3 regions of the Streptomyces sp. NPDC050658 genome follow, and region 1 is predicted to be linked to each of the others. Evidence: riboswitches for the same ligand, from Rfam matches in the RefSeq annotation. Region 1 holds a riboswitch; each other region holds the start of a gene.
What was found. Region 1 has a riboswitch for cobalamin ahead of ACIBKX_RS03355 (prenyltransferase/squalene oxidase repeat-containing protein). Riboswitches for the same ligand answer to the same signal wherever they lie in the genome.
Positions count from the first base shown of each region.

Region 2: linked by a shared signal. The riboswitch ahead of ACIBKX_RS02580 (ABC transporter substrate-binding protein) and the one ahead of ACIBKX_RS03355 (prenyltransferase/squalene oxidase repeat-containing protein) in region 1 are both predicted to bind cobalamin.
Region 3: linked by a shared signal. The riboswitch ahead of ACIBKX_RS00375 (cobalamin biosynthesis protein) and the one ahead of ACIBKX_RS03355 (prenyltransferase/squalene oxidase repeat-containing protein) in region 1 are both predicted to bind cobalamin.

Region 1 covers NZ_JBITGM010000001.1:720,965-727,177, reverse strand. The annotation lists gene ACIBKX_RS03370 (ATP-binding cassette domain-containing protein) at 1-22, opposite strand, end outside; gene ACIBKX_RS03365 (energy-coupling factor transporter transmembrane component T) at 19-1,260, opposite strand; gene ACIBKX_RS03360 (SCO2322 family protein) at 1,269-1,973, opposite strand; gene ACIBKX_RS03355 (prenyltransferase/squalene oxidase repeat-containing protein) at 1,970-3,190, opposite strand; cobalamin riboswitch at 3,313-3,438, opposite strand; gene ACIBKX_RS03350 (MBL fold metallo-hydrolase) at 3,502-4,551, opposite strand; gene sigJ (RNA polymerase sigma factor SigJ) at 4,798-5,715, shown strand; gene ACIBKX_RS03340 (DoxX family protein) at 5,744-6,097, shown strand.
Region 2 covers NZ_JBITGM010000001.1:547,554-553,766, forward strand. The annotation lists gene ACIBKX_RS02570 (ABC transporter ATP-binding protein) at 1-757, opposite strand, end outside; gene ACIBKX_RS02575 (iron chelate uptake ABC transporter family permease subunit) at 754-1,782, opposite strand; gene ACIBKX_RS02580 (ABC transporter substrate-binding protein) at 1,779-2,819, opposite strand; cobalamin riboswitch at 2,912-3,098, opposite strand; gene ACIBKX_RS02585 (VOC family protein) at 3,106-3,588, opposite strand; gene ACIBKX_RS02590 (helix-turn-helix domain-containing protein) at 3,594-4,580, opposite strand; gene ACIBKX_RS02595 (haloacid dehalogenase-like hydrolase) at 4,656-5,789, shown strand; gene ACIBKX_RS02600 (asparaginase) at 5,813-6,213, opposite strand, start outside.
Region 3 covers NZ_JBITGM010000001.1:65,503-71,715, reverse strand. The annotation lists gene ACIBKX_RS00385 (putative cobaltochelatase) at 1-453, opposite strand, end outside; gene ACIBKX_RS00380 (cobyric acid synthase) at 470-2,017, opposite strand; gene ACIBKX_RS00375 (cobalamin biosynthesis protein) at 2,014-3,066, opposite strand; cobalamin riboswitch at 3,174-3,309, opposite strand; gene ACIBKX_RS00370 (DUF397 domain-containing protein) at 3,554-3,754, shown strand; gene ACIBKX_RS00365 (hypothetical protein) at 3,765-4,073, shown strand; gene ACIBKX_RS00360 (hypothetical protein) at 4,006-4,539, opposite strand; gene ACIBKX_RS00355 (helix-turn-helix transcriptional regulator) at 4,583-5,443, opposite strand; gene ACIBKX_RS00350 (hypothetical protein) at 5,648-5,881, opposite strand; gene ACIBKX_RS00345 (inorganic phosphate transporter) at 5,894-6,213, opposite strand, start outside.

The sequences.
Region 1 (6,213 bases):
AGACGTCCTCGAAGCGGATCATGAGGGCTCCTCGGGGGGTACGGACTTGGACAGCGGCGTCCGCCAGGCGGCGGGCGACGTGTTCGGTGCGGGGACCGGCTCCCCGGAGGCGGGTACGGGTGCCGGAGTCGCCGCCCCCTCCGACGGCACCGGCGCCACGAACGCCGGCAGCAGGCCGAGCAGCGCCGCCGCCGCGGGCAGCAGCGGCAGGGTCGGGGCGACCAGCGGGACGACTCCGGGGTGCAGCGCCGCGAAGTCCTGGGACGCGGACCAGATCGTCAGGGCCGCCACCGCGATCCCGGACCCGGCGACCAGCCAGGCGCGCACGCCCCACGGGTCGGGCCGGTAGCGGGTGCGCACGGAGCGGCGGCCGCCGAGGCGGAGTCCGGCGAGCGCGGCGAGCACTCCGGCGGCCAGGGCGGGCAGCCCGTAGGAGGCGCCCTGCTCGGTCAGCAGCCCGTACGTTCCCACGCAGACGCCCATCAGACCGCCGAGGGTCAGCACGGCCGTCGCCCTGCGCACCCCCGCCGGCACGGGCACGGTCCGCCCGAAACCGCGTGCGTCCATCGCGGCGGCCAGCGCGACCGAGCGCTCCAAGGCGCCCTCCAGGACCGGGAGCCCCACCTGGAGCAGCCCCCTGATCCCGTTGTCCGGCCGTCCGCGCAGCCGCCGCGCGGCCCGCAGCCGCTGCACGTCGGTGATCAGGTTCGGCGCGAACGTCATCGCCACGACGACGGCGACCCCCACCTCGTACAGCGCCCCCGGCAGTGACTTGAGCAGCCGGGACGGGCTGGCGAGCGCGTTCGCGGCGCCGACACAGACAAGGAGTCCCGCGAGCCGGATGCCGTCGTAGAGCGCGAAGAGCAGCCCCTCGGCCGTCACCCGGCCGCCGATCCGCACCCCCTTCGCCCAGTCGGGCAGCGGCACCTCGGGGAGCGTGACGACGACATGCGTACCGGGGATCGGCGAGCCGAGGACGATCGCGAAGACCAGCCGGATGCCGATCACGACCAGACCCAGCTTCACGAACGCGCCGTACGACCTCGCCCACGGGGCGGACGTCCGCCGCGCCGCCACGACATATCCCGCGACGCCGATCAGCAGCCCGATGAGCAGCGGGTTCGTCGTCCGGGACGCCGCCGTGCCGAGGCCGAGCGCCCAGACCCACCAGGCGCCCGGATGCAGCGCGTTGCTCCGGTGCGCGGCGGGGGCGAGACGTCTCTTCAGCACGCCGGGGGAGGCACTCGCGGGACCGGTCATCGTGCGGTTCAGCCGCGGCGGCGGCGGGCCTGCCAGACGGCGGCGGCACCGAGCAGGGCGATGGCCGCGACACCCGCGATCAGACCGACGGAAGGACCGCCGGAGCCGTCTGTCGCGTCGGACGCCCCGGACTCGGCGGCGGTGGGCTTCTTCTCGGCCCCGCCGTCCGCCCCGCCGTCGCCCGCGACCTGCTCGCCGCAGCCCGACTTCGGGTAGCCGGCGATGGCGCACAGCAGCGCGTTGCTGTCGTAGCGCAGCGGCTTGGCCACGGCGGCGAGGGCGTCCGCGCTGGTCGCGTCGTCCGCGACGCGCGCGCACGCGGTCCGCGGCTTCGGCGGGGTCTCGCCGCCGGGCGCGTCACCCGGCGTACCGAAGTCGATGACGAGCGCGACGCGCTTGTGACCGTCCTCGGCCGGGGTCTTGGCGCAGATCGTGTCGAAGTCGGCGGCGCCGCGCGGCTTCGCGGCGTCCTTCGAGTCCTCGGACACGGAGAACCGGAAGCCCTGCACGGCCCCGTCCTCGGGCCGCGCGGTGCTCGGACCCTGGCTCGCGTACGTCCACGTCGAGCCGTCCCGGTCCCAGAAGGACCAGTAGCGGTAGCCGGCGGCCTGTGCGGGCGCGGCGGCGACGACCGTGAACAGGGGGGCGAGGAGCGCGGCGAGCACCGCCCCGACGACGAGCCGTACGGGGCGGTGCGGACGGGGACGGGTCACAGCTGCTGCTTCTTGTTGCGGCCGCTGAAGAGGAAGCCGATGCCCGCGCCGAAGACCAGGCCGACGCCGACGATCCACCACACGCTGACGCCGCCGTTGTCGTCGTCCTTCTTCTTGTCGCCCGGCTCCTCGGTGGCCTGCGGGGCGGGACCCTGCGCGTTGAGCTGCTTGACCAGGTCCGCGCCGCCGAAGTCGCGCGCGTCGAGGCCCGAGGCGTGGGCGGCGAAGATCAGCTGGGCGTAGGCGGCCGGGCCGGACGTCTTCGCCCAGTCCGCGGAGTTCTCCGCCAGCCACTGCGCCGACTTCTTCGCCTGCTCCGGCTGACCGGCCGCGGCGAGCGCGAGCACGGAGTCCGCGGTGTTGCCGTAGTCGGGCTGGGCCTTGGCGCCGGGCATCGCCGACATCAGGTGGTCGTCGGTCTTGGCGAGGGTCTTGAGGAGGTAGCCGGTGCCGTTCGACGCGGCCTGCTCGGCGGTCTTCGCCTCCGTGCACTTCGGGGACGCGGGCTTCGTCGCCTTGGACGGGGCCACGACCAGGCCCCGGCCGTAGCCGCCGAGCACACCGGCCGCCGTCGCGTCCGCGTTCGGCGCGAGCTTGCCGGTCTTCATGTCGGCGAGGCCGAAGGCGCCGCCGTCCTTGCCGCAGTCCATGGCGAGCTTCGGCAGCGCGTCGTACGGGGACTTGCCGTCCTGCGACTTCACCGACTGAGGCTTCTCGCCCGCGCCGGTGAGCGCGCCGATCACGATGCCGGTCGAGTTGGCGTCGGAGTCCATGCCGGGGCTGTAGCCCCAGCCGCCGTCCTTGTTCTGCACGGACTTCAGCCAGCCGACGCTCTTCTTGACGGCCTTGTCCTGACCGCCGAGCGCGGTGAGCGCCTGCACGGCGGCGGCGGTCGCGTTGGTGTCGACCATCGTCTTGGAGTCGCAGGGCTCGCCCGCGTCCGCGCGGTACGCGGCGAAGCCGCCGCTCGCGCACTGCTGGCCGGTGAGCCAGTCGACGGACTTGTCGGCGGGCTTCACCCCGGCCGAGTCCTGGGCGAGCAGGGCGTACGACTGCCGGAACACCCCGTCGAACTTGGGGTCCTTGTCGCCGTACAGACCGGAGGGCAGCTTGGCGGAGGGCGACGGCTTCGCGGTGTCCGCGAAGGCGGCCGGGGCGGCGGCCGAACCGAACACGGCGACGGCGGCCAGGACCGCTGCGCTGCGGCGAACGTTCATGATGCGGCGGGTGCCTCTCCCTGCGGGGAGCGGGGCAGCACGGGCGCGCGACGGGCACGGCTCCGGGCGGCTCCGGCTCCGTATACCTCGACGGTGCCGTTCATCGGGGGGTCCGATGAGGCGAGCCGGTCATGTTCCGTACCGGGCATTCCGGCTGTTCACCGCTTTGGGGCGGTGTTACACGGCTGCGGGTCAGCGCCGGATTCGCACCGGCTTCCCCCTGTACGGGCATGATGACGACGGGCTCACTCTACCGGCCCGTAGCGCGAGTGACCCTGGGCGCCCGGGGCCCGCGCCACACCGCGGCGGCCTCACACCGCCACGTACCGCACCGGATCGTTCCCCACGGCCTCCGCGCGCCCCAGCTTCACCAGGCGCCGCACATGCGCCTCCACCTCCGACACGGCGATGCTGCGCGAGCCGTAGCGAATCTCGGCCCAGGGGCGGTTCCACTCCATGCGCTCGGCGAGCTGCCAGGGGGTGAGGGGGTCGGCGAGCAGGGCGAGCAGGTCGTTCAGCCGCTCCTCGTGGTGGGCCAGGATCTCCCGGACGCGGGCCGGTGCGTCGGTGAACGTGTGCTGGTGGGCAGGCAGCACTTCGGCGGGACCCAGGCGGCCGACCCGCTCCAAGGAGTCGAGGTAGTCGCCCAGCGGGTCCGTCACCGTGTCGTCGTCCGGGTCCTCGTACAGGCCGATGTGCGGGGTGATCCCGGGGAGCAGATGGTCGCCGGAGAAGAGGCGGCCGTTGCCCGCGAGCCCCGCCGGGTGCTCCTCCTCCAGGTGCAGGCAGACGTGGCCGGGGGTGTGGCCCGGCGTCCAGATCGCGCGGAGCCTGCGGCCCGGCAGTTCGAGCAGCTCGCCCGGAGTGATGTCCCGGTCGGGGAGCGCGGGCTGCAGGCCGGGCAGCCTCGGTGCGCGGCCCGCGTCGCGCGCGGCGAGCAGCGGGGCGACGTGCTCGGCGGGGGCGCCCGCGGCCGTCAGCTTCCGCGCCATGTAGTCGAACCAGCGCTCCGAGGGGTTGGAGCGGGTGCGCCGCACCACCGCCGCGTCGGCCTCGTGCATCGCGATCCAGGCCCCCGAGGCCTCGCGGACCTTGGCGGACAGGCCGTGGTGGTCGGGGTGGTGGTGGGTGATGACGACGCCGTGCACCGCCTCCACGGACGTACCGCACGCGGCGAGACCGGCGGCCAGGGTGTCCCAGGACGTCGGGTCGTCCCAGCCCGTGTCGATCAGGACGGGCCCGCCGTCGGTGTCCAGGAGATGGACCAGGGTGAAGCCGAGGGGGTTGTCGGGGATGGGGACCTTGACGCTCCATACGCCACCGCCGTGCTCGGTCACCTGCGGATCGGTCACCTGCGTCATCGGGCGCCTCATCTCTCCATGGCTCTCTGCGGCGGCTCTGTGTCGCCGTAACTAGAACTAGTTCCAATGATCGCCCAAGTCGACTGTTTCGTCAGGGAGCTTGGCGGCGGCAGACGGAAGTGAGGCGACGGTCACATTCGGCGGACCCGATGTCACACCCGGACCGCCCCGCGGAGTCCTAGGACACAGAGCCCCGCGAGAGAAGACATGAACAGGGCTCCGCAGAGAAGACAAGAGGAGACCCACATGTCCGGCACTTCCGAGGCGGACGACGCGACCCGCGCCTTCGTCGACCACCGCGAGCTGCTGTTCTCCCTCGTCTACAACATGCTCGGCACCGTCGCCGACACCGAGGACGTCCTCCAGGAGACCTGGCTCGCCTGGGCGCCCCGGCACGCGGCCCGTGACGCCCGGCCGATCGAGAGCCCGCGCGCCTATCTCGTACGCATCGCGATGAACAAGGCCCTCGACCGGCAGGCGGCCATCAGCCGGCGCCGCGAGACCTATATCGGCCCCTGGCTCCCCGAGCCGCTGCTCACCGGCGCCGTCGACCCCGGCCATGTGCCGGACGCCGCCGAGGCGGTCGAGCGCGCCGAGTCCGTCTCGATGGCCCTCCTCGTGGTCCTGGAGACCCTCTCGCCGCTGGAGCGCGCGGTGTTCGTGCTGCACGAGGTCTTCGGGTACGCGCACACCGAGACCGCCGGGATCATCGGCCGCACCCCGGCCGCCGTGCGGCAGCTCGCCCACCGGGCCCGCGAACACGTGCGGGCCCGGCGCCCCGAGGGGCACGCCGACGCGCGCCGCCGCGCCGAGGTCACCCGGCGGTTCGCGGAGGCGGTCGCCGAAGGGGACGCGCAGACCCTGCTGCGGCTGCTCGCGCCGGACGTCGTGCTCTGGGTCGACGGCGGGGGCAAGGCGCCGGCCGCAGGACCGCGCCCGGTGCACGGCAGCGGCAAGGTGACCGAGCTGCTCCTGAAGCGGGCCGCGCACCGGACGGCGGGGGCCGACATCCGGTACTGCCACATCAACGGCGACCCCTCGGTGGTCCTCTTCGACGGGGGCGCCCCGTTCGCCGTGCTCGTCCTCGACCTGGCACCGGACGGCGAGCAGGTGTGCGGCCTCTACAACGTCACCAACCCCGACAAGCTCGCCCACCTCACCTGAACGTCCCCGCACCGCACCGGAGCCATTCATGTTCGTCGCCTACGTCACCGTCACCCTGCTGACCGCTGCCGCCAACTTCTGGGCCGCCTGCGTCGACTACGTCCGCTCGCCCCAGGTCCTCGCGAACATGGACGCGGTCAGCGTCCCGCGCTCCTGGCTCTTCCCGCTCGGCCATCTCAAACTCGCCGGTGGTGTCGGCCTGTTGACGGGCTTCGCCGTGCCGTGGATCGGCGTGGCCGCCGGGGTCGGGCTCGTCCTCTACTTCACCGGCGCCGTCCTCTGCCATCTGCGGGCGCGGGTGTACACGCTCCAATTCCCCCTCGCCTTCTGGTCGCTGGCCCTCGCGTCCCTGCTCGTCGGAGTCGCCCACCGGGGGATCTGACGCCGCCGTGACATCCCCGTGGACTCCTCGAAGTAGAACTGGTATCAGTTCTGCGAAGCCATTCTGAGGAAGTGTCAGAAAGCGTGCCCGTACCGCGGAACCCCGCAGGAGGCAGT
Region 2 (6,213 bases), 170 kb from region 1:
CCGGACCCGCGCCGTCCGGCTCCCGCGTCACCACCGCCCGTACCCCGTACACCTTCGCGATCAGCTCCTCGGTGATCACCTCCGCCGGGGTGCCCGCCGCATGGGCGGTGCCCTCGTGCAGGACGAGGAGGTGGTCGCAGAACATCGCCGCCAGGTTGAGGTCGTGCAGCGCGACGACCGTGGTCACGGGCAGGTCCGTCACCAGGGCGAGGAGGTCCAGCTGGTGCTGGATGTCGAGGTGGTTGGTGGGCTCGTCCAGGAGGAGTTCGCGGGGTTCCTGGGCCAGGGCGCGGGCGATCTGGACGCGTTGGCGTTCACCGCCGGAGAGGGTGTGCCAGGACTGGGCGGCGCGGTCGGCGAGGCCGGTGCGGGCCAGCGCATCGGAGACCGCCTCGTCGTCCCGCGCGGCGGGCGCCGACCAGGCCCTGCGGTGCGGGACACGGCCCAGACGTACGACATCACGTACCGTCAGTTCGACCTGTGTGTCGGCGTGTTGGTCGACCACGGCCAGTCTGCGCGCCACGGTCCTGCGGCCGAGTTCCGGCAGCGGGCTGCCGTCCAGGGTGACCACGCCCGACGCCGGGGACAGGACGCCGGACAGCAGGCGCAGGAGGGTGGACTTGCCCGAGCCGTTGGGGCCGAGCAGGCCCACCGTCGCGCCGGGCCGCGGAGCGATGCTCACCCCGTCGACGATCAGCCGGCCGCCCGCCCGCAGACTGACCCGGTCCGCCCGCAGGCCCTCGCCGTCTGACCTCATGTCATCGCCTTCCGCGTGCGGTAGAGGACGAGGACGAACGCCGGGACCCCGATGAGGGACGTGACGACACCCACCGGCACCTCCTGCGGGTCCAGGACCGTACGGGCCAGTGTGTCCACCCAGACCAGGAGCACCGCCCCCGCGAGCGCCGTGACCGGGAGCAGCCGGGCGTGCCCCGGTCCGACCACCGCGCGGGCCGCGTGCGGCAGGGCCAGGCCCACGAAGCCGATCGCGCCCGCGCTGCTGACCAGGACCGCCGTGAGCAGGGCCGTGGCGGTGAGGAGGATGAGACGGGTGCGGGCCACGTGGACGCCGAGGGTGGCCGCCGCGTCCTGGCCGAACGCGAACGCGTCCAGGGTGCGGGCCTGCGTCAGGCACACGGCGAGCGTCACCAGGAGGACCGCCGAGCCGATCCATACGTCGGTCCAGCCCACCCCGCTGAGCGAGCCGAGCAGCCAGAACAGCACCCCGCGCGTCGTCTCCGCGTCGGACGCCGTGAGGACCACGAACGAGGTGAGCGCGGAGAACAGCTGCATCGCCGCCACCCCGGAGAGCACGACCCGGTCGGCGCTCCCGCCCAGCGCGTGGCTGAGCAGCAGCACCAGGGCGAACGAGCACAGCGCCCCGGCGAAGGCCCCCGCGGAGACCGACACGACTCCCCCGCCGACGCCCAGGACGACCACCGCGACCGCCCCCGTGGACGCCCCGGAGGAGACGCCGAGCACGAACGGGTCGGCCAGCGGATTGCGCAGCAGCGACTGCAGGACCGCCCCGCACACCGCGAGCCCCGCGCCGCACACCGCCGCGAGCAGCGTGCGCGGCATCCGCAGGTTCCAGACGATGCCGTCCCGGATCGGCGTCAGACCCGTCTCTCCGCCGCCGAGGTGCGCCATGACGGCCGAGAACACGTCCGGTACGGAGATGTCGGCGGGGCCGATGGTGACGGTGACCGCCACGGAGAGCACGAGCGCCGCCACACCCGCTCCCCAGGCGAGCACCCCGCCGCCCGCGGCGGCGGCCCTCACTTCGCGAGCCCGAACTCGCGCAGCGCGTCCGCGACTTGCTCCACCCCGTCCACCGTACGGATCGTGGGGTTCATCGCCTGGCCGCTGAGCAGGACGTACCGCTTCTTCTTCACGGCGGTCAGGTTCTTGGTGACTGGGTTGGACTCCAGGAACTCGATCTTCTTCTTCGCGGACTCGGCGCTCTGCGCCTTGCGCGTGAGGTCGCCGATGACCAGGACGTCGGGGTCGCGGTCGGCCACGGTCTCCCAGTTGATCTGGGGCCACTCCTCGCGGGTGTCGTCGAAGACGTTCTTCGCGCCGAGTTCGCGGGTGATGATGCCGGGGGCGCCGCAGCAGCCCGCGATGTAGGGGGCCTTGGAGTCGGAGAACCAGTAGAGGAGCGTCGCGTCGGAGGCGTCGATGCCCTTCTTGGCCTTGGCGAGCCGCGCCTTCAGGTCGGCGACCAGACGCTCGCCGCGCTTCTCCACCCCGAACGCCCGCGCCAGGTCGCGCACTTCGCCGTAGACGGTGTCCATGGTGAGCGCCTTGACGCGGCTGCCGTCGCCGTCGCCGGTGTTGTCCTTGCCCGCGCAGTCGGTGGGCGAGACGTAGGAGGGGACGCCCAGTTCGGCGAACTTGGCGCGGTCGGCGGTGCCGCCCTTGCCGACCGTCGCGAGGAAGGAGGCGGTCACGAAGTCCGGCTCCTTGTCCAGGACCTTCTCGAAGGAGGGATAACGGTCGGAGAGCCGCTCGACCTTCGCGTTCTCCTTCTCCAGACCCTTGAGCACCGGATCGGTCCAGGTGCCGGTGCCGGCCATGCGGTCCGCGAGGCCGAGGGAGAGCAGGATCTCCGTGGAGCCCTGGTCCAGGGAGACGGCCCGCCGGGGCGGCGCCTTCAGCTCCGACTTCTTGCCGCAGGACGTGAGCGTCAGCGGATAGCCGGCGGCCTTCTTCCCGTCCGACGTCGCGGAGGAGCCGCCGCCGCAGGCGGTCAGGGTGAGGGCGAGGCAAACGGCCAGGACGCCGGATATCCGCACATGACGGGCGGTGGAGGACACACGTACCTGACGGGCTGTGGAGGACACACGATCCCTTGAGTCTCACGGCTCATACGCGGAGCCTGGCCTGCTTCGTCACCTCCGCCGCCCGGTGCGCGGACGGAGGTGCCAGCAGGTCTTCGGACTCGGGGATCGGCCGGACGGGGCGCCTTCCCAGGCGTCCGCGGACGCCCAGTGGCCGTTGCCCCGCCCGTTCCCCCTCACCGCTGCGCGTCAGTTCCGGATTCGCACCGGATTCCCTGGCCCTGGTGTGGGTTGACTGGCTTGCGCAAGTTACCACGCGAGGTCAGGGCGCCTTCTGGGGCCTCGGGGCACCCCGGTAGGTCCCGAAGGACCACTTGTTGCCCTCGGGATCGGCGATCGCGAACTCCCGGCTGCCGTACGGCTGGTCCTCGATCTCCCGGATGATCTTCACTCCGGCGTCGGTGAGCCGCCGGTACAGGTCGTCGACGTGGTCCGTGACGACGTACGCCCCGAAGGTGCCCGGCTTCAGGCACCAGTCCTGGGACGTCTCGTCGTACGAACCGAGCATGATCGCGCCGCCCTCGGGCCAGTCGAGCTCGGCGTGGGCCACCTTGTCGCCGTCTTCGTATACGGCGGTGCGCAGGAAGCCGACGGTGCCGACGAGGAAGTCGATCAGGGCGGGTGCGTCATGGGCCTGGAGCGTCGGCCAGACGTCCGGAGAGCGCTCGGCGGAGGCGGACCGGGGCTGCCGGTCTTCAGTGGTGTTCTCGGTGGTGTTCTCAGTGGCGTTCTCAGTGGTGTCCATGGCTCCTACTCTTCGCCCCCGCCGTGGCTCCCGGCTTGGATATTCCGGCACTCTTCGGCCACCCAGCCGGTGGGGCTCGTGCCGGTGTACTGCCGGAAGTCCCGTACGAGGTGGGAGTGGTCGTAGTAGCCGCAGTCGGCGGCGACCCCCGCCAGATCGGGCGCGGCACCCGCGGCGACGGAGCGGACGATCGCGGTGCGGGCCCGCTGGAAGCGCATCAGGCGGGCCGCCTGCTTCGGGGTCACGCCCGTCTCGGCGCGGAACAGCGCGGTCAGTCGGCGCTCGCTGAGCGCGACGTGCCGGGAGAGACCGCCGATCGTGCCCGCGCCCCGGTGTCTGGCCAGCCAGGCCCAGGCCTCGGCGACCTCGGGACGTACGGATCCCCCGTCGTCGGAGGCCGCGCACCGGCGCAGATAGCCGGACAGCGCCGCGAACCGCTCCTCCCAGCCGCCCTGCCCGCACAGCCGCTCCCGGACCTCGGTGGCACTCCGCCCCATCACCTCCGCGCCGGACGTGATCAGGTCGCCGCCGAGTTCGGCCGCCGGGACGCCGAACAGGGCGCGGGCGGCGAGCGGATGGACGGCGAGCTGGATGCCCGCCTCGTGCTCGGGCCTGACGACGTACGCCGGGCTCTGGTGCAGTCCGCCGAGGACGATGTCCGTGCGGCAGGCGTCGGCGCCGCCCGCCTGCTCGGGGGTGGCGCCGCCGACGACCGGGCCGTCCAGGGAGAAGATCAGCGTCAGATACGGGGACGGTACGCCTCGGTGCAGGCCCGGCCGCTCGGCCGCGGTGCGGTAGCCGACCGCGGACACGACCATGCCGTCGAGCCGTGGGACGGCCCGCACGAACTCGCGGGACGCGTTCTGCCCGGAGGCGGTCTCCATGGGTCCCAGTATGCGATGGACGCGGCCCGCGCGCGGGTCCTGGACGTTCGGTGCGGCTACCCCGCGCGGGGCCGCTCCATGCCCGCCGCGCGCGGTGATGTCGATCATGGGAATCCACGGTCCGGCCCCGTACGATGACCCGCCGCTCCGGACGGGGCGCGGACCGCTCTCAGGGGGCAAGACATGGCAGCAAGGACGGCAGTGACGACCAAGGGCAAGCTCGCGCTGCTCGGCACGGCGGGCGCGCTCACCGCGGCCGTACTCGCGGGGACGGCGCTCTGGCCGGGCGCGGAGGCCACCGCGGCGGAGACCTCCGCGCGGACCGCCGGCGAGCTGAAGCACTGGCCCAAGCCGGTGGCGGCGAAGCTCGGCAAGGTCATCGCCGAGAACGAGCACAAGGGTGCGTACGCCGTGTTCGACGCGGACAACACGACGTACCGCAACGACCTGGAGGAGTCGCTGCTGCCGTTCCTGGAGATGAAGGGGGTGCTGACCCGCAAGTCGATGGACCCGTCGCTGAAGGTCATCCCCTTCAAGGACACGGCGCAGCACAAGGAGAGCCTGTACAGCTACTACAACCGGCTCTGCGAGGTCGACGACCAGGTCTGCTATCCGTGGGCCGCGCAGATCTTCTCCGGTTTCACGCTCAAGGAGCTCAAGGGGTACGTCGACGACCTCCTCGCGTACGACAAGCCGATCCCGGCCGAGTACTACGAGGACGGGAAGCTGACGAAGACCGAGGTCGAGGCGCCCGAGTTCTTCACCGGCATGCAGGAGCTCTACAAGACGCTGCGCGCGCACGGCATCGAGGTGTACGTGGTCAGCGCGGCCAGCGAGGACCTGGTGCGAATGGTCCTCGCGGACCCCAAGTACGGGTACGACGTGAAGCCCGAGAACGTCATCGGTGTGGGCCTGCAGCTCAAGGACCGCAGGACCGGGGACGTCACCAGCTCCCGCAAGGAGATCGCGGAGGGCCGCTTCGACCCGAAGAAGCTGGCGGGGCGTGAGCTGACGCCGAACCTGTGGGCGCCGCTGACCTGGTTCCAGGGCAAGCCGGCGGCGATCAGCACGTACATCGACGAGTGGCGCAAGCCCGTCCTGGTGGCGGGCGACACCCCGGCGAGCGACGGGCCCATGCTGTTCCACTCCGCCGACGTGGCGCACGGCGGGGCGCGGGTCTGGGTCAACCGCAAGGACGCGTACATGAAGCAGCTGGACGAGATGAAGCGGAAGAACGCGGAGCGGCAGCGGGAGCTGGGCCAGAAGGTGACCGCCGACAAGCGGTGGCTGACGGTCACCCCGGATCAGATCGGCTGAGGGCGGCTCTTGCGCGGACCCGTTCAGCGGGTCGACTCGGCGAAGGCGTCGGCCACTTGGCGGTGGTCGGCGCCGTCCGCGAGCAGGGCGTGCAGCAGGAGCCGGGCCTTGGGGGCGTCCAGCGGGCCCGCCGGGATCAGGCCCCGCTCCAGCATGTCGTGCTCGGAGCCGGGGCCCTTGTAGGTGTGGCTGAGAAGGGGGCCCGCGCCGGTGCGGGAGGCGAGGACCACCGGGATCCGTGCGGCCAGCCCGGCGAGCGGTTCGACCAGCCAGTCGGGTACGTGGCCCGCGCCGAACGCGGCGACGACGAGGCCGCCGAAGCAGGCGTCCACCGCTTCGAGGAGTTCGCCCCGGTCGCCCATGGAGAGCGTGAGCAGCGCGACCCTGACCTCCGGGTCGCGCAGGCGGAGGGGGCGGCCGACGG
Region 3 (6,213 bases), 660 kb from region 1:
CAGCAGCAGGTCCACCAAGTGGTCGTGCAGCAGGTTGACTTCGTCGACGTAGAGGATGCCGCGGTGCGCGTCGGCGAGCAGTCCCGGCTCGAACGCCTTCACGCCCTCGGCGAGCGCCCGCTCGATGTCCAGGGCCCCGACCAGGCGGTCCTCGGAGGCGCCGACGGGCAGTTCGACCATCCGCGCGTCGCGCACGGAGTCCCCGCCGGCCTCGTGCGGACCGTCGGGGCAGGCCGGATCGGCGGCGCCCGGATCGCAGGAGAAGCGGCAGCCCGCGACCACCGGCACCTGCGGGAGCAGCGCCGAAAGGGCCCGCACGGCAGTGGACTTGGCGGTGCCCTTCTCGCCTCGTACGAGAACACCGCCGACGGCGGGCGACACGGCGTTGAGCAGCAGCGCGAGCCGCAGATCGTCCTGGCCGACGAGCGCGGTGAACGGATAGGGGGTACTCACAAGGCCTCCAGGACGGTCATCGGGGTGCCCCCGGTGCGATGAAGGGGAGACCGGCCGGTGCGCCGGTCTCGATCAGGCCGAGCAGCGCGTCGGTGTCCGCGTGCTCTTCGATCAGGTCGCCGAGCAGATCGAGCTGCTCCTCGCGCAGGGTGCCGAAGCTGGTGTCGGGCGCGGGCACGAAGCGGCGCCCCGCGGCGCGGGCGACCTCGGCGAGGAAGCGGCGCCGGAACGCGTCGCTCTCCAGCGAGCCGTGCCAGTGCGTGCCCCACACCTCGCCGACCCGGCAGCCGTCCAAGAAGGCTTCCCCGCCCAGGACTTCGGCGACCCCGTGATGGATCTCGTACCCCTCGACGGGCTCACCGAGCGCCTCGCCGACGGGCCGCGCCAGGGTCTTCTCGCGGGCGAACCGCACCCGCACGGGCAGCAGTCCGAGCCCGTCCACGGCCCCGGCCCGCGACTCCACGTCGTCCTCGATGCGCTCGCCGAGCACCTGGAAGCCGCCGCAGATCCCGAGCACCGGCCGCCCCTCGGCCGCGCGCCGCGCGACGGCGTCCGCGAGCCCGCGCTCCCGCAGCCACTCCAGGGCGCGCACGGTCCCGCGCGTGCCCGGTACGACGACGAGGTCCGCGTCGACGAGTTCCTCGGCCCGGTCCACGAACCGCACGACGACACCCGGCTCGGCGGCGAGCGCGTCCACGTCCGTGAAGTTGGACATCAGCGGTACGGCACAGACGGCGACCCGCAGCACGTCCTCGCCGACCGGCGGCGCGACGACGGACTCCCGCACGGCGCCCCGCAGGGACACCCGGAGCCCGTCCTCCTCGTCGATGCCGAGCCCGTGCTGGAAGGGCAGCACACCGAACGTGCGCCGCCCGGTGAGCCCGTGCAGCATGTCGAGCCCCGGTTCGAGCAGCGAGACGTCGCCCCGGAACTTGTTGACGAGATACCCGGCGACCAGCTCCTGGTCCTCGGGGCTCAGCAGGGCGGTCGTACCGAAGAAGGACGCGAAGACGCCGCCCCGGTCGATGTCCCCGACGACGAGCACGGGAAAGCGGGCGGCCCGCGCGATCCCCATGTTCACGATGTCGGTACGCCGCAGATTGATCTCGGCGGGACTGCCCGCGCCTTCGCAGATCACGGCGTCATAGCTGCCCCGAAGTTCCTCCAGGCATCCCACGACGGTGTCGAGCAGCGCCGCCCGGCGCCCCCCGTGCAGCCTTTCCCCGGGGGACGACCCCCCAGACCCCCCGAAGAACCCGCGCGCGGTCATCTCGCCCACGGGCTTCCCCATGAGCACGACCTGACTGCTGCGGTCGCTGCCCGGCTTGAGCAGCACGGGATTCATCAGCGCGCTCGGCTCGACGCGGGCGGCCTGCGCCTGCATGGCCTGCGCCCGCCCGATCTCGGCGCCCTCGCGGGTGACGAAGGAGTTGAGCGACATGTTCTGCGCCTTGAAGGGCGCGACGGACACGCCTTTACGCGCCAGCCACCGACAGATCCCGGCGGTGACAACACTCTTCCCGGCATCGGAGGTGGTCCCGGCAACAAGCAGCCCACCACTCATGAGGTTCTCCTAGATCTAAGCTGCTTCGGCTGTGGGCAGGCGTTCCGCAGGGCGAGTGGGGCCTCCCCTGGTCGAGCGGAGCCGAGAGCTTGGGGAAGGGTGGGCACAGCCCCAGTCGCCGGGTTCCGGCTCAGCCGTGCGGCAATGGCAACTCCAAGCGCCAGCACCCCAACCCGCCGGGACAGCTTTACCGCACGCTCGATGTCGGCCACGGCCACAGGGCGCCCACCCCCGTTCAGAACAGGGCGGTGCTCCACTCGACCCCCGTACGAGAGAGTTCCGCCGAGCCGTACGCCCAACGCCCCCGCGAAGGCCGCTTCCACGGGCCCCGCGTTGGGACTCGGATGCCGACCGGCGTCATCCCGCCAAGCCCGCAGCGCGCCCCGCGGCGAATCCCCGGCGGCTGCCGCGAGGGCGGCGGTGAGCCGGGCCCCGGGCCACCCCAGAACATCGTCGAGCCGAGCGGAAGCCCACCCGTACCGCCGGTACTTCGCGGACTTGTGCCCCACCATCGCGTCCAGCGTGTTCACGGCCCGGAACCCGACAAGCCCCGGAACCCCCGCCAACGCCCCCCACACCAGCGCCCCGACCACGGCGTCAGAGGTGTTCTCGGCGACGGACTCGACCACGGCCCGCGCGATCCCGTCGGCGTCGAGCGCCTGCGGATCCCGCCCGCACAGATGCGGCAGCCGCTCCCGGGCCAGCTCGACGTCCCCCGCGGCGAGCGCCCCGCCGATCGCCCGCGCCTCACGGCCGAGGGAGGTGCCGCCGACCACGGTCCAGGTCGCGGCGGCGGTCAGCGCGACGGATCCGGCACGGGAACGGCGTACAAGACAAGAGGCGAGCGCGGCGGCGCCCGCGGCACCCCCGGCACACACGGCGGTGTGCAGCGCGCCCCACCCGCGGTGGTCACGCCACAGCACCCGCTCGACGGCACCCGCGGCACGGCCGAACGCGGCGACCGGATGCCCGCGGCGAGGATCGCCGAGGAGAAGGTCTCCGAGAAGTCCGGCGGCGGCGCCGTACGCGAAGTCGCGATCGGCACTCATGGCGTCAGCCGGTCGTGCTGCCGGGGAAGGACCCCGACGTCAGAGACGGAACCGGCAACGGGCGGCCGCGCATGGCGATATGTCCTCACTCAGGGTGTCCGCGCCCTGGTTCGACGTGACGCGGCGGCGAGAGTTCCTGGCTCCCGGGGAGTCCGCTCCCCGGTGACAGTGGCGGGACCGCACCGGATTCACACCGGTTTCCTCTGCTGCCGCCGTAATGGCTCCGGCAGTCCACCACGCCGCGCAACGCCCGTCAACTTGCCGTTGACCTGGGACGGGAGAGTGTGCGGAGACCCACATGGGGCCGGAATCTCCCTAGGCCCGGAAATTGAACTTTCCTAGACTGGAACACGACATCCGGAGAGCGCTCCGAGCGTGCTTGGGTCCGGGTCGTGACGTTCTGTGGTGATTGTCGGCGGTCCGCTGGGCCGGCCGAGGCCACGGCACTATGGTGCGGCGACGTGCTCTCCGGTAGGGGGAGGTCGGCGTGTGCAACGAGAACGGGGCCGGACGGTCGTGGCGCAGGAGCAGCCACAGCGGGCACGACGGAGACTGCGTCGAAGTCGCCTTCGTACGAGAGGCGGTGATTGTCCGTGATTCGCAGAACCCGTCGGGACCACGCGTCGTCTTCTCTGCTGAGCGCTGGCGAGCGTTCCTGAACGCAGTGATCGGCACAGGGGGACAGTGAGGGGGGAAGGATGACTGAGCATCATCTCGCCGAAGTACGCCACCTGGTGAGCGGGGGACACGGGGGGAAGCGGAAGGCTTCGGCGGTCGTCCTGGCCGTGGTGGTCTGCGCGCTGCTCGGTGCGACGGCGGCCCTGGTGGGCGCGCTGGTCGCGCTGCTCGTCGAGGGCACGGCCGCGCGCCTGGCCACCTGGGGTGTCGCGGCCTCCGTGACCGCGGTGTCAGCGGGGCTCTGGTGGGGTTCCGCCGAGCTCAGGAACGATCGTCGGCAGGCGGATCGGGTCGCTGCGCGGGCACCACGGCCCGGCGGTCGTCGCTGAGCGTCGGCGGGTTCGTCCCGGTCTCGGTGATCAGCCTGGCCAGCTGACGGCTCAGCGCCACCACGGGGGTCATGACCCCGCCGATCACCGAGAAGACCAGCCAGAACGCCGTCAGGTCGAGGGCGCTGAGCAGGGCGAGCATTCCGGCGAGCGCGAGCAGCAGGACGAGTATGCAGCCGGTGCAGTTGCGGATCTTGGTGCGGAAGAGCCGGGCCTGGTCGTCGGTGCGGTTGTGGTCCAGCATGTCCATCACCACGGCACCCAGCGGGTCGCCCATCCCTTCGAGCACGAGCCGGTTGTAGGAGGGGTCCTCGGCCGGTGCCCGCCGGGGAGCGGTGGCCCCGGCGGAGGGGTCCGTGGCAGGCGCACCCGCACCGTGCGCCCCGTCGTCCCCGCTGTTCCGCCACGGCGTCTGCCGGATGGCCGCGAAGACCCCCCGCCACCACTCTCGCAACGCGGCTGGCATATGCGGCCTCCTCGCTCCCGCCGGGCTCCTCGGGCCCGGCAGATCAGCTGCTGTCGATGCCGTCCCTGATCTCGTTGATCAGGTCGATCGCCTTGTCCCCGCCGTACGCGATCTCGCGGAGGGACTCGAAGCACTCCTGGTGACGCACGATCAGCTCGTGGTCGTCGCGGATCGACTGGTTCCCCTGGGCCTCCAGGTACAGCAGATCCTCGTCGTCCAGGAAGCCGAGCAGGATGAAGCTGCTCAGGGTGGAGTAGTGGGCGCCCGCCGTGAACGGCAGCACCTGGAGGGAGACCTTCGGACGGTCCGCCAGGGAGACCAGGTGCTGCAACTGGGCACGCTGCACACGCGGCCCGCCGACCTGCCGGTGCAGGGCCGCCTCGTCGACGACGAAGAACGTGTACGGCGGCTCCGCGCCCTCCAGGGCGCGATCCTGGCGGGCCGTCCGCAGATCTACGATCCGCCGGGCCTTCTGCTCGTTGACGCGCGGGGCGAGGAGCGCCATCGCGTATTCGTCCGTCTGCAGCAGGCCGGGAACGATGATCGGGTTGTACGTGCGAAAGGACGCGGCGGCGCTCTCGTACCCCAGGTACTGGCTGAACTGCGGGCCGATCACGTCGTTGTACTGGGCCCACCAGCTGGCTCCCTTGGACCCGCGAGCCGCCTCTTCCAGCTCCGCGGAGAGCGTGGCGTCCGACACCTCGTACTGCTGGAGCAGCGCGCGCAGATCGGTGACGGACAGGCTGACCGTTCCCTGCTCGATCCTCATGATCTTGGAAAGTGACCAGTCCAGGGCGTGGGCCGCCTGGCCCTGCGACTGCATCGAATTCTCACGGGCCTTGCGGAGTGCGATCCGGAGCCTGCGGCGATTCAGGCTCGGATCGACTTCCCTGTCCCTCGGCATGGTGGCTCCTCGCTGTCGACGTGACTGCTCGTTTCCATGGCATATGGCAAAGTGCTATATGTGCAGCCGACGCTAGCAGACAGCTTCCTGCCAGTATGCCATATGTCGTTTCGCCGCATCGCATCCGCTCTTTCGCGTGAAAAGCCGGGTGGGACGCACCCATGAGGTGCGTCCCACCCGGCTTTCGGAGAACCGGCTGTGCCGTCAGGCGACGATCAGATAGATCCCGTACGCCACCGCTGCCGCGCAGAGCGCGAAGCACACGTATGCGCCCGCCCGCGCCGCCGCGGTGTTGCCGCCGGAGGTCGCCGCTCCGGAGGTCGCGGCCTCGTGCTTGGAGAGGCCGACGATGCCGAGGGTGAACAGGCCCACCAGCGCGACCGTCACGCCGAGGCTGACTCCGAAGACGGAGCCGAGAGCTGCCCAGTCGATGTCCATGCTGATCTGTCCTTACACCGTGGCGGCCGGGGCGGGGTCCGCCACGGTGCCGGTCGGGGCCGGGATGGTGGCCTTGACGTGGTCGTCGTCGCCGGTCGCGGCGGCCGCGCCGGTGGGCGGCGGCGTCACGGCGGCGATCGCGGTGGTCACGACGCCCGCGGGCTCCGCGTCGGACGCACCGCCGATCTCGTCGTCCGCGACGTTCGTGTGGTCGACGGCGTTGCGCCGGGAGAGCGCCCAGATGACGGCCGAGCCGCCGACCAGGAACGCGGCGGTCACCGCGATGCCCCAGGGGCCCTGCTTGGTCAGGAACTCGGCGCCCGCGCCGACCA